DNA from 3 places in the Paenibacillus sp. BGI2013 genome. Region 3 is predicted to be linked to each of the others. Evidence: a T-box and tRNA genes for the amino acid it is inferred to sense, from the RefSeq annotation. Region 3 holds a T-box; the other regions hold tRNA genes.
What was found. The T-box of region 3 lies ahead of leuS (leucine--tRNA ligase). A T-box ahead of a tRNA ligase gene usually reads a tRNA of that ligase, here a tRNA-Leu.

Region 1 (3,162 bases), on a different contig from region 3:
TAATCCAATTGTGATCAACGATGATGAGCTGGTGACGTATGGACTGGAACGACAGCCTCTCCAGATCGGATGTAACATGTCTCATGGATGAGACCCTCCTTTGGCAGAAATCTTATCTCAGTTCATCTGGAATATCCAAAATATCAGCGACCAGGTGCCTGAATCGGGTTGCTTTGCGTGTGCCGTGAATAAGATTGGATAAACGATAGGGTGGGATGCCATGCTGTTCACAAAAGGTCTTCTGGTCCACTTGAAGTTCGGTTAGCCGTCGTTTGATGGCCCATCCGAACGGAGTAACTGGTTTTTTCTTGTTCAAAAGGGTTCACCCCTGGTTAGAATGTAGTATTCAGCCGCTCTTTCTTCATGTAGAATATATAGAAATGCGAGCTGTATGTTTCATTATATACGTAAATGCGTCATCTAACAATTAAAAAAGACGGAAAAAAGTGTATTTTGTGATTATAAATGGCGTAAATACGTAAATAAAACAAATAAAATGACAAAAAACACGTCGGCAAGGAGGTTGCCGCGTGTTTTTTAGTTTGTTTGAATGAAGGGGAGCAGGTATGAGGAGGAAGAGGATTAGGCCCTGTAGGCATGAAGTCCAGCTCCGAGCATATGGAAACTGGGGAAAAACGATTTCATGGACATCGAGGTTGGCTGTGCCAGTCCATCCGCAGCCGAGGCACTGACGGTCTTCCATTCATTCTCCAGATCTGTGGCCAGGCGGACCATCAGATCCTTGGTTGTATCGTTGTTCAGGGGAATAACTTTGGAGGCTTCGGTTATGCAGGCATTCATGGCTGAATGCAGGTAACCAAGGACCGCCTCCTCGACCGGGATGTCGAGGTGGTGGTTAATCCAGGCGTGAACAGTGGAGAGGCAGCCAACCGAATCGTATTTGGCAAAGATCTGTTCGAGCTGGCTGAATTCAATCCAGGGGTGCAGAGCGCGTGCGAGTCTGATCAATCGTTTACCCATGGCGGCAGCTTGTTCTCTTAGATCTCCAGGGGTTCGCTGAACATGGACGAGCTTGTCGATCAGAGCTATCCGCCATGTATCCTTGTGATCTGCTGCGGTATAGATCCCTTTGATGGCCATACCTTCAAGACGAACGATGCTCGGATGCAACTGACAACGCATGAATGATTCGAGATCTTCAGCATTACGAATGGTACCCTCCCTGATATGGATATCCATGCCGAAGGAATGGGTGAACCCTCCAACCTGAATAGAGGAATCAAGCAGTTTGACATAATCGAGCAGCTTATTCCCACGGTTCACAATCATTCGCCTCCTGTGTTCGTTAAATGTCACTTAAAGTAACATTTATATTCCTTTTTGTTTGCTTTATGTTTGAGAATCCGAATTATATGATAGTTATCATCCCATAAATGTCCGCTTTTTGTCAATAGTATCCGTTAAATTTAATGTATTAAATCTGGAATTTAATATTTGTGTTATTTTATATAACTTATCGTGTTATTTATGTGGCGAAGTGCAGGGAGGACTATATAAGGAAGGACTATATATAAATGAATCAACAAGATCGGCTCAAGCCGGAAAAGAGGGGATCAAATCTAATGATATGCAGTTCATGGGTAAAGATGACGAGATTATGCGATTTTTGATGAAAATGCCTAGCTGAAAAAGAAGTATTAAATAATACTTTACTTTTAGTTCTGAACCCGGTATAATCAATTCTGTTGCCGATTATTTACGACATGCGGTCGTGGTGGAATGGCAGACACGCTATCTTGAGGGGGTAGTGGGCGTATGCCCGTGGAGGTTCGAGTCCTCTCGACCGCATCATATGAACGATTAAAAAGAAGCTTTCCATTAATGGGAAGCTTCTTTTTTTTGTCTTTTTCGAACAGTATGACATCTGGGTTGAAAAAAGGCCATCCATTACCGGAGGAATGTTGCTCTACCTTCCGGCTACGGGTGGCCTGTGTATTATTTTTGCAGCAAATTCTTGATATCTTCTTCAATCTTGTCCGGTGTTGTTTTGGGAGCATAACGTTTAATGACCTGTCCGTTCTGATCCACGAGGAATTTGGTGAAATTCCATTTGATTGCTTTGGAGCCGAGCAGGCCAGGAGCTTCTGTGCTCAGGTGTTGGAAAAGAGGGTGAGCGCTTGAGCCGTTCACATCAATTTTCTCAAACATGGGGAAGCTCACGCCATAATTCATCTGACAGAACTCGGCAATATCGTCGGAAGATCCTTTTTCCTGTGCAAACTGGTTGCTTGGGAAACCAAGCACTTCAAATGGAGCATCTTGAAATTTGTCTTGCAATTCTTGCAGACCTTTGAATTGAGGGGTAAGGCCGCATGAGCTTGCCGTATTCACAATCAGGAGCACTTTGTCACGGTAGTCGGACATTTCAACTTCTTGACCGCGAAGGGTATTCACTTTGTAATCGTAGACTGTCATCTAAATCGCCTCCATTTATTTACTCTTATATCTTCTATTATATTGGTTGCAATTAAATATTGCAAAACTAATATGGTGTTAAAAGAATCAAAACAGGCAAGTTGTGCAGAATACGTGAATGAATTGCGAAGTGATTTACGCCAGAGTGAGAATTAGATAGCCTTGAAGAGATAGATAGAGTATAACTTTGTTGTAAGCGTTATTATGGATAGGAATTGGCAAAAATCTGCCGATTTGGTGATCTGGGCGGACTTTACACCGACATGGCATGGGTGTATGATTCATAACGTAATTTCAATTTAAACTAAAATGTACTTGAAAAACGAAACAAACGATAATATCGCTCGATCTTATCCTTAAGATATACGAACGATGTTTTAATCGCTGAGTTTCCATTCATTGATGAGTGGAAAACGGGGGAACCAACGGAATGCGCTGTCCAGGACAGTGGGCATTCATGGGGTGAATTTTCCGGTGACAGCCGGAAATAGGGCGACTCTCGCGCCCGAATCCGTCAGCTAACCTCGTAAGCGTTAAAGGGAGAGGCAACAAGCCGTACGCTGGTTCATGGTGTTTTCGCCATGGGTTATTTAAGAAGCGTTCGGGAGGCCTTGGTCCCCCACGCTTCTTTTTTGTTGTCTTTTCACGCCAAGGGAGGAACGAATGATGGATACTGAGATGGTCTTAGTGACTGCTCCAAATGAAGCAGGACGCAAATTTATCAAA
Region 2 (3,162 bases), on a different contig from region 3:
ATTTTGCCTACCCTCTCTTTAAGCAAAAAGGAGCCGGTAAAGAACTGTGGATGACTGAGGTGTATGTTCCAAACAGTGACAACAACTCAGCAGACCGCTGGCCTGAAGCATTAGACGTTTCCTATCACATGCACAATGCCATGGTAGAAGGTGATTTCCAAGCCTACGTGTGGTGGTACATCCGCAGACAGTATGGTCCGATGAAAGAGGACGGTACCATAAGCAAACGCGGGTATAATATGGCTCATTTCTCTAAATTCGTGCGTCCAGGCTTCCTAAGAGTCGATGCAACGAAAAATCCGGATACAAACACATTTGTCTCAGCCTATAAAGGTGATAACAAAGTAGTCGTCGTGGCAATTAACCGTGGAACTTCAGCCACAAGCCAAAAATTCGTTCTGCAGAATGGTAATGCCTCTACTGTGTCCTCATGGATTACGGACAGCAGTCGAAACCTGGCAAGCGGAACCTCGCTTAACGTATCCAATGGAGCCTTCACGGCACAGCTCCCGCCTCAGAGCGTAACAACGTTTGTTGCCAACGTTACTGGCGGAAATAGCGGCGGGAATACAGGCAGTGGCACGACGTATGAAGCCGAGACCGGAACGTCACTTACGGAAGCTGCCATTGAAACAATCTACCCCGGTTACACTGGCTCCGGGTATGTTAACTTCAATGCGATGACTGGTTCGGCCATTCAATGGAACGGCATTAATAACACAACAACAGGTACCAAAAACGTAAAGTTTCGTTATGCGCTGGAAAGCGGCACTCGGAACCTCGACATTTTTGTGAACGGAACCAAAGTTATTAGCAACGAGCCCTTTCCGGCTACGGGAAGCTGGTCCACTTGGGTTGAAAAAACAATACAGGTCCCCATGAACACGGGGACCAATACATTGAAAGTGGTTACCACCGGATCGGAAGGACCGAATATTGACAGCGTTAATGTTACCGCAGCACAATAAACGTTCCGTATGGCTGATGGAAGACATTTGCTGTACGTGCAGCTAAGCACTAACCTCTTGAATACTCATCACTAAAGTTAGTGTTATATCAAAAAATGCAAAAAAAGACTCCTTAAGCGTTAGCTTAAGGAGTCTTTTTATTAGATGCGGTCGAGAGGACTCGAACCTCCACGGGGGTTAGCCCACACGGACCTGAACCGTGCGCGTCTGCCAATTCCGCCACGACCGCATATTGTATCTCCGTCATCCATATCGGCGACAAGAAATAATATATCATGCGTAATCTATCATGTCAACACTGAAAATAATAACAATAAAGCCCGAATCAGACGTCCATGTCGATTCGGGCTTTACCTTTAACTGCTGCTAATAGTTTGGTTCATTAAAACGGAAGCATACTACAAATTACAGCTTGGAAGGCCAGTTGCCATACCATGCATAACCGCCTCTTCTTTCTTTATCAATATCACTTAATTTGTATTTAACTACCCCGTCACGACCAATAAAGATTGGTTTATCCGTTCCGATCTCATAGAAGCGTGCCCAAATTGGTGCAGCTTTGGAATCAGCGATAATTTTACTATCTCCATTAGCTCTTTCATACTTGTAACCCGTAATTTTCACTTTGTTAAACCAAGCCTCCGCTCCTTTAATGGATGCGGTAATTTTAGCGTTAGCAGGTCTGGTTTTCAGAAATTTAACAATCGTTACACTCTCTCCAGCTGTCAGTGATGGCACTTCGTAGATTCTTGCGCTCGCTGGTTTAAGAGAGCTGGAATCATGTTGTTGTCCCCATGCTGTCAGCTTACCACCTGAAACGACCTGTGTATTCAGAATCGCCTCCACACCTTTGGCAACTGAATTTTTACTGCGGTTAGCAAGTGTGCTGTCGATAAATGAGAAATCACCTTTGCGTGCTGCTACTTCATCCAGCATGATCATTACATTAATCATGGCATCATCATTGTAAGTGATGTGCTTGTGGTATCCGGAGCTTTGGTAAACTTGTGGCCACCCGCCGTTTGAATACTGCATGTTGATCAAAAAGTTAATTCCTTTGATTGCAGCTGTGGAGTAACGCGGATCATTCGTCTTTTTAAATTCCTTCGCCAATCTTCTAATTTCTGAGTATGTAGCCTTGTTGTCTATCGTGGACTTTGCCCACTCTCCACTTGTCTGTTTATAATCTTTTCTCCAACCTCCATCCGGCAGCTGGTTCTTCAAAATATCAGAAATACTCGCTGTAGTACCCGACGCATCTGCAGCAGATACCGTCCCTACAGGGAGAACTGCCATTCCAACTACTGAGAACACCATCGTACATGCCAGGACAAAAGTAATTATTTTCTTCGCTTTCAAATGTAACACTCTCCTATGTTCGTTTTTATAAATCTTCCACTTCTACTTTACGTATGATATACGCCCCAAACCTCCTTTATTTGTATTTATCGCATAATAAAATCAATTTTAATCCAATATGTGGATTGGATAATCAGATAATATGCAAAAAATCGATTTTTGTCAATATATGCAACTTAATGAATATAATCTCTCTAATTCTACATAACGGGATAGTTCTTTTAACTCATGACAAACCTATTTATTTATCCAAATTCGTCTTAAGCGAACCAATAATGACGTTTTTGTCATGAATGATATCCAAACTTGATCCCTTCTTTCATATAAAAACCTTAATTCCGCTAACATTGAGGTATTACGAAGGGTTTTAAATGGGTTTGACAATTACGCATTTATGCAATATAGTTTCAAATAGTTACAAAAACTTAATTATTCATTGCCGAGTTTCATGTTTGAAAACGGGGGAACCAATTTGGGTGAATTATTCTTATACATAGGAAATATAGGGAACCTTCTACCGAACCCTTAGCTAACTCCGTAGGCATCGAAGGGAGAACATTGATTTTGAAAAAACTGATTATCTCCATTTTTGGAGCAGCTGTATTATTTACATCCGGGGCAACAAGCACAGAGGCAAGCAGTATCAACTCCGTAGTGAACAACATGACAGGTATTCCTTACAAATGGGGTGGCACAACTGTAGCCGGCTTCGACTGTTCTGGTTTTATGAGATATCTTTTCAACAAATACAGCATTGAATTGCCACGTACTTCGCAGCAGCAAGCCAAAGCAGGTACTCCCGTATCCAAGAGCAATGTTCGGACAGGTGATCTGG
Region 3 (3,162 bases):
AAGTACATATAAAACAAGACTTACGTCAGAACAGTTGAATGCCATAATAGAGCAGCATTTCTCTGCAAGTATACAGGACTACAAGGAAATGGTGGATGGCTGGGCCAATCATGCATATCTCATTACACTGAGTGACGCACAGCGAGTGGTACTCAAAATTGCACCGTCGGCTTCGACAAATCTGATGCGCTGTGAGCAGGATTTCATGATTGCTGAGATTGAGGCACTACGCCTCATCACGGAGCTACAGGATGTTCCCGTACCCCAAGTGCTGGCTTATGATGATTCGTTAACTATGGCTTCAGCGCGTTATTTTATCATGGAGTACATGTCTGGAACACCCTATAATCAGGTCAAGGATCAATATTCTGCGGAAGAGCAGGAGGCCATTGAACACCAGCTCGGTCGGTACAATCGTCGAATTAATGAAATCAAAGGCGAGAAGTTTGGATATTTCTCGGAGCAAAAACAGCAATATTCCACATGGAAAGAAGCATTTATGAATCTGATGGATGATATTCTTACCGACGGGGAAGAAGCCGGAATTACATTTTCAATCGATTATCCTGAATTGAGACGCTTGATTGAAGAGAAATCGGATGTGCTGGACGATGTAAAAGAACCTGTTCTTGTGAGTTGGGATCTGTGGGATGGCAATGTTCTAGTAGACAAAGGTCGTATCACAGCGATTATTGATTTTGAACGTTCACTGTGGGCAGATCCTCTGATGGAGCATTATTTCAGTCATTTTAACTATACACCCGGTTTTGTGAAAGGGTATGGGCATGAGATTACGACTGAAAGTGAGCTGAAAAGAAGAAGTCTCTATGACTTGTACTTTGATCTGGTGCTGCGCATTGAGTGCGCTTATCGTCAATATGATAATCAGGAACATGTGAATTGGACCATTCATAATCTGGAGGAAGGCATTGAGCGTTTTCGGTTATCCTGAACAGCAACGAGTATTATTGAACGGTACGAACCGTGTGACTTAAAAGGGTCATTATAACGTGTAATATTGACTTTGGGCTTGCTTTTTTATATAATGGTCCCGATATTGTATACATATTTCGATGATAAGGATCAGTAGTAATTCCTGTACATAACAGAGAGCCGGCGGTTGGTGCAAGCCGGTTGACAGTGATTTGCGAACTCGCCTTGGAGAAATGCGGTGATTACACCATTCTGTTTAACCTGCTTGTATAAAGCTTGGGTTCAGGAATGGAAATCCGCATCGGTTAACCGCCGTTACAGGTCCAAAGGGAGTGGATGACGAAGCACGTTCGTCCACTAACTAGGGTGGTACCACGGGAATTCAACCTCTCGTCCCTAGCGCTGCAAACGCTACGGGATGCTGAGGTTTTTTTGTTGCAATTAAAGCTAAAGTGAATAACCTGAAGGAGGAACAATAGATGAGTGAGAATAACCAGCCGAAACACGGCTATCAGCCACAAGTCATGGAAAAAAGTTGGCAGCAATATTGGGATGCAAATAAAACGTTTAAAACGGGTGAGGACCCTGCTAAACCGAAATTTTATGCACTGGATATGTTCCCTTATCCATCCGGTTCAGGTCTGCACGTAGGTCACCCGGAAGGATATACGGCAACGGATATCGTTTCCCGTTACAAACGTATGCGCGGTTACAACGTATTGCACCCAATGGGTTGGGATGCTTTCGGTCTGCCTGCTGAGCAGCATGCACTGGATACAGGTGAACATCCACGAGATATTACATTCCGTAATATTGACAATTTCCGTCGCCAGATCAAATCGCTTGGTTTCTCCTATGACTGGGATCGTGAGATCAGCACAACGGACCCTGAATACTATAAATGGACGCAATGGATCTTTATTCAGCTGTACAACAAAGGTCTGGCTTATGTAGATGAAGTTGCAGTTAACTGGTGTGAAGCCCTTGGAACGGTACTTGCTAATGAAGAGGTTATTGATGGCAAGAGTGAACGCGGAGGACATCCGGTTGTACGCAAACCGATGCGTCAATGGGTTCTGAGAATTACCGAGTATGCAGAGCGTCTGTTGGAAGACCTGGAAGAGCTGGATTGGTCTGAAAGCATCAAGGATATGCAGCGCAACTGGATCGGTAAATCGACAGGGGCGGAAGTTGTATTTGCCATTGAGGGTCGCGAGGAAGTTATCAAGGTGTTCACTACCCGTGCGGACACATTGTTCGGTGCGAGCTTTGCAGTACTGGCTCCGGAACATGAGTTGGTAGAAGCAATTACAACCGATGACCAACGTGAAGCTATTCAGGCTTATCAGGAGCAGGCTTCTCGTAAGAGTGATCTGGAACGTACAGATTTGGCCAAAGACAAAACAGGTGTATTCACTGGCGCTTATGCAATCAACCCTGTTAATGGTGCAAAACTGCCGATCTGGATTGCTGATTACGTTCTTGCAGGTTACGGCACAGGTGCGGTTATGGCAGTTCCGGGTCATGATGCGCGTGATTGGGAATTTGCGAAGCAGTTCGGTCTGGATATCATCGAGGTTATTCAAGGTGGAGACGTTACACAAGAGGCATATTCGGGTGATGGCGCACATGTGAATTCCGATTTCTTGAACGGACTGAACAATGAAGAAGCGGTTGCCAAGATGATTGCTTGGTTGGAAGAGAACGGTAAAGGACAAGGGAAAGTGACCTATCGTCTGCGCGATTGGCTGTTCAGCCGTCAGCGTTACTGGGGTGAGCCAATCCCGATTCTGCATCTGGAAGACGGAACGATGAAGACAGTACCTGAGGATCAACTTCCACTGCTGCTGCCTGATATCGACCAGATCAAACCTTCGGGTACAGGAGAATCACCACTGGCGAATGTTACGGAGTGGGTGAATACGGTAGATCCGGAAACGGGAATGAAGGCACGTCGCGAGACCAATACCATGCCACAATGGGCGGGTAGCTGCTGGTATTACCTGCGCTTTATCGATCCGCGCAATGACAAGGAACTGATCTCCAAGGAGAAACAGCAGCAGTGGCTGCCAGTTGATCTGTACATTGGCGGAGCAGAGCACGCCGTACTTCACTTGCTGTACGCTCGTTTCTGGCACAAAGTGCTGTATGATCTGGGTGTTGTGGAGACCAAAGAGCCTTTCCACAAACTGGTCAACCAAGGTATGATCCTGGGTACCAATAATGAGA

Region 1: it has a tRNA-Leu gene. The T-box ahead of leuS (leucine--tRNA ligase) is inferred to sense a tRNA for this amino acid. The anticodon was not compared.
Region 2: it has a tRNA-Leu gene. The T-box ahead of leuS (leucine--tRNA ligase) is inferred to sense a tRNA for this amino acid. The anticodon was not compared.

The regions. Positions count from the first base shown of each region.
Region 1 is NZ_PJFA01000006.1:103,759-106,920, reverse strand. It holds gene CXK86_RS16420 (nitrogen regulation protein NR(II)) at 1-85, opposite strand, end outside; gene CXK86_RS16415 (hypothetical protein) at 113-316, opposite strand; gene CXK86_RS16410 (urease accessory protein UreF) at 583-1,284, opposite strand; tRNA gene CXK86_RS16405 (tRNA-Leu) at 1,727-1,809, shown strand; gene CXK86_RS16400 (glutathione peroxidase) at 1,957-2,436, opposite strand; cyclic di-AMP (ydaO/yuaA leader) riboswitch at 2,809-2,984, shown strand; gene CXK86_RS16395 (hypothetical protein) at 3,103-3,162, shown strand, end outside.
Region 2 is NZ_PJFA01000001.1:472,914-476,075, reverse strand. It holds gene xynC (glucuronoarabinoxylan endo-1,4-beta-xylanase XynC) at 1-968, shown strand, start outside; tRNA gene CXK86_RS02160 (tRNA-Leu) at 1,114-1,197, opposite strand; gene pelA (pectate lyase) at 1,374-2,336, opposite strand; cyclic di-AMP (ydaO/yuaA leader) riboswitch at 2,755-2,886, shown strand; gene CXK86_RS02150 (C40 family peptidase) at 2,892-3,162, shown strand, end outside.
Region 3 is NZ_PJFA01000018.1:94,650-97,811, forward strand. It holds gene CXK86_RS28855 (phosphotransferase family protein) at 1-952, shown strand, start outside; T-box leader at 1,065-1,334, shown strand; gene leuS (leucine--tRNA ligase) at 1,413-3,162, shown strand, end outside.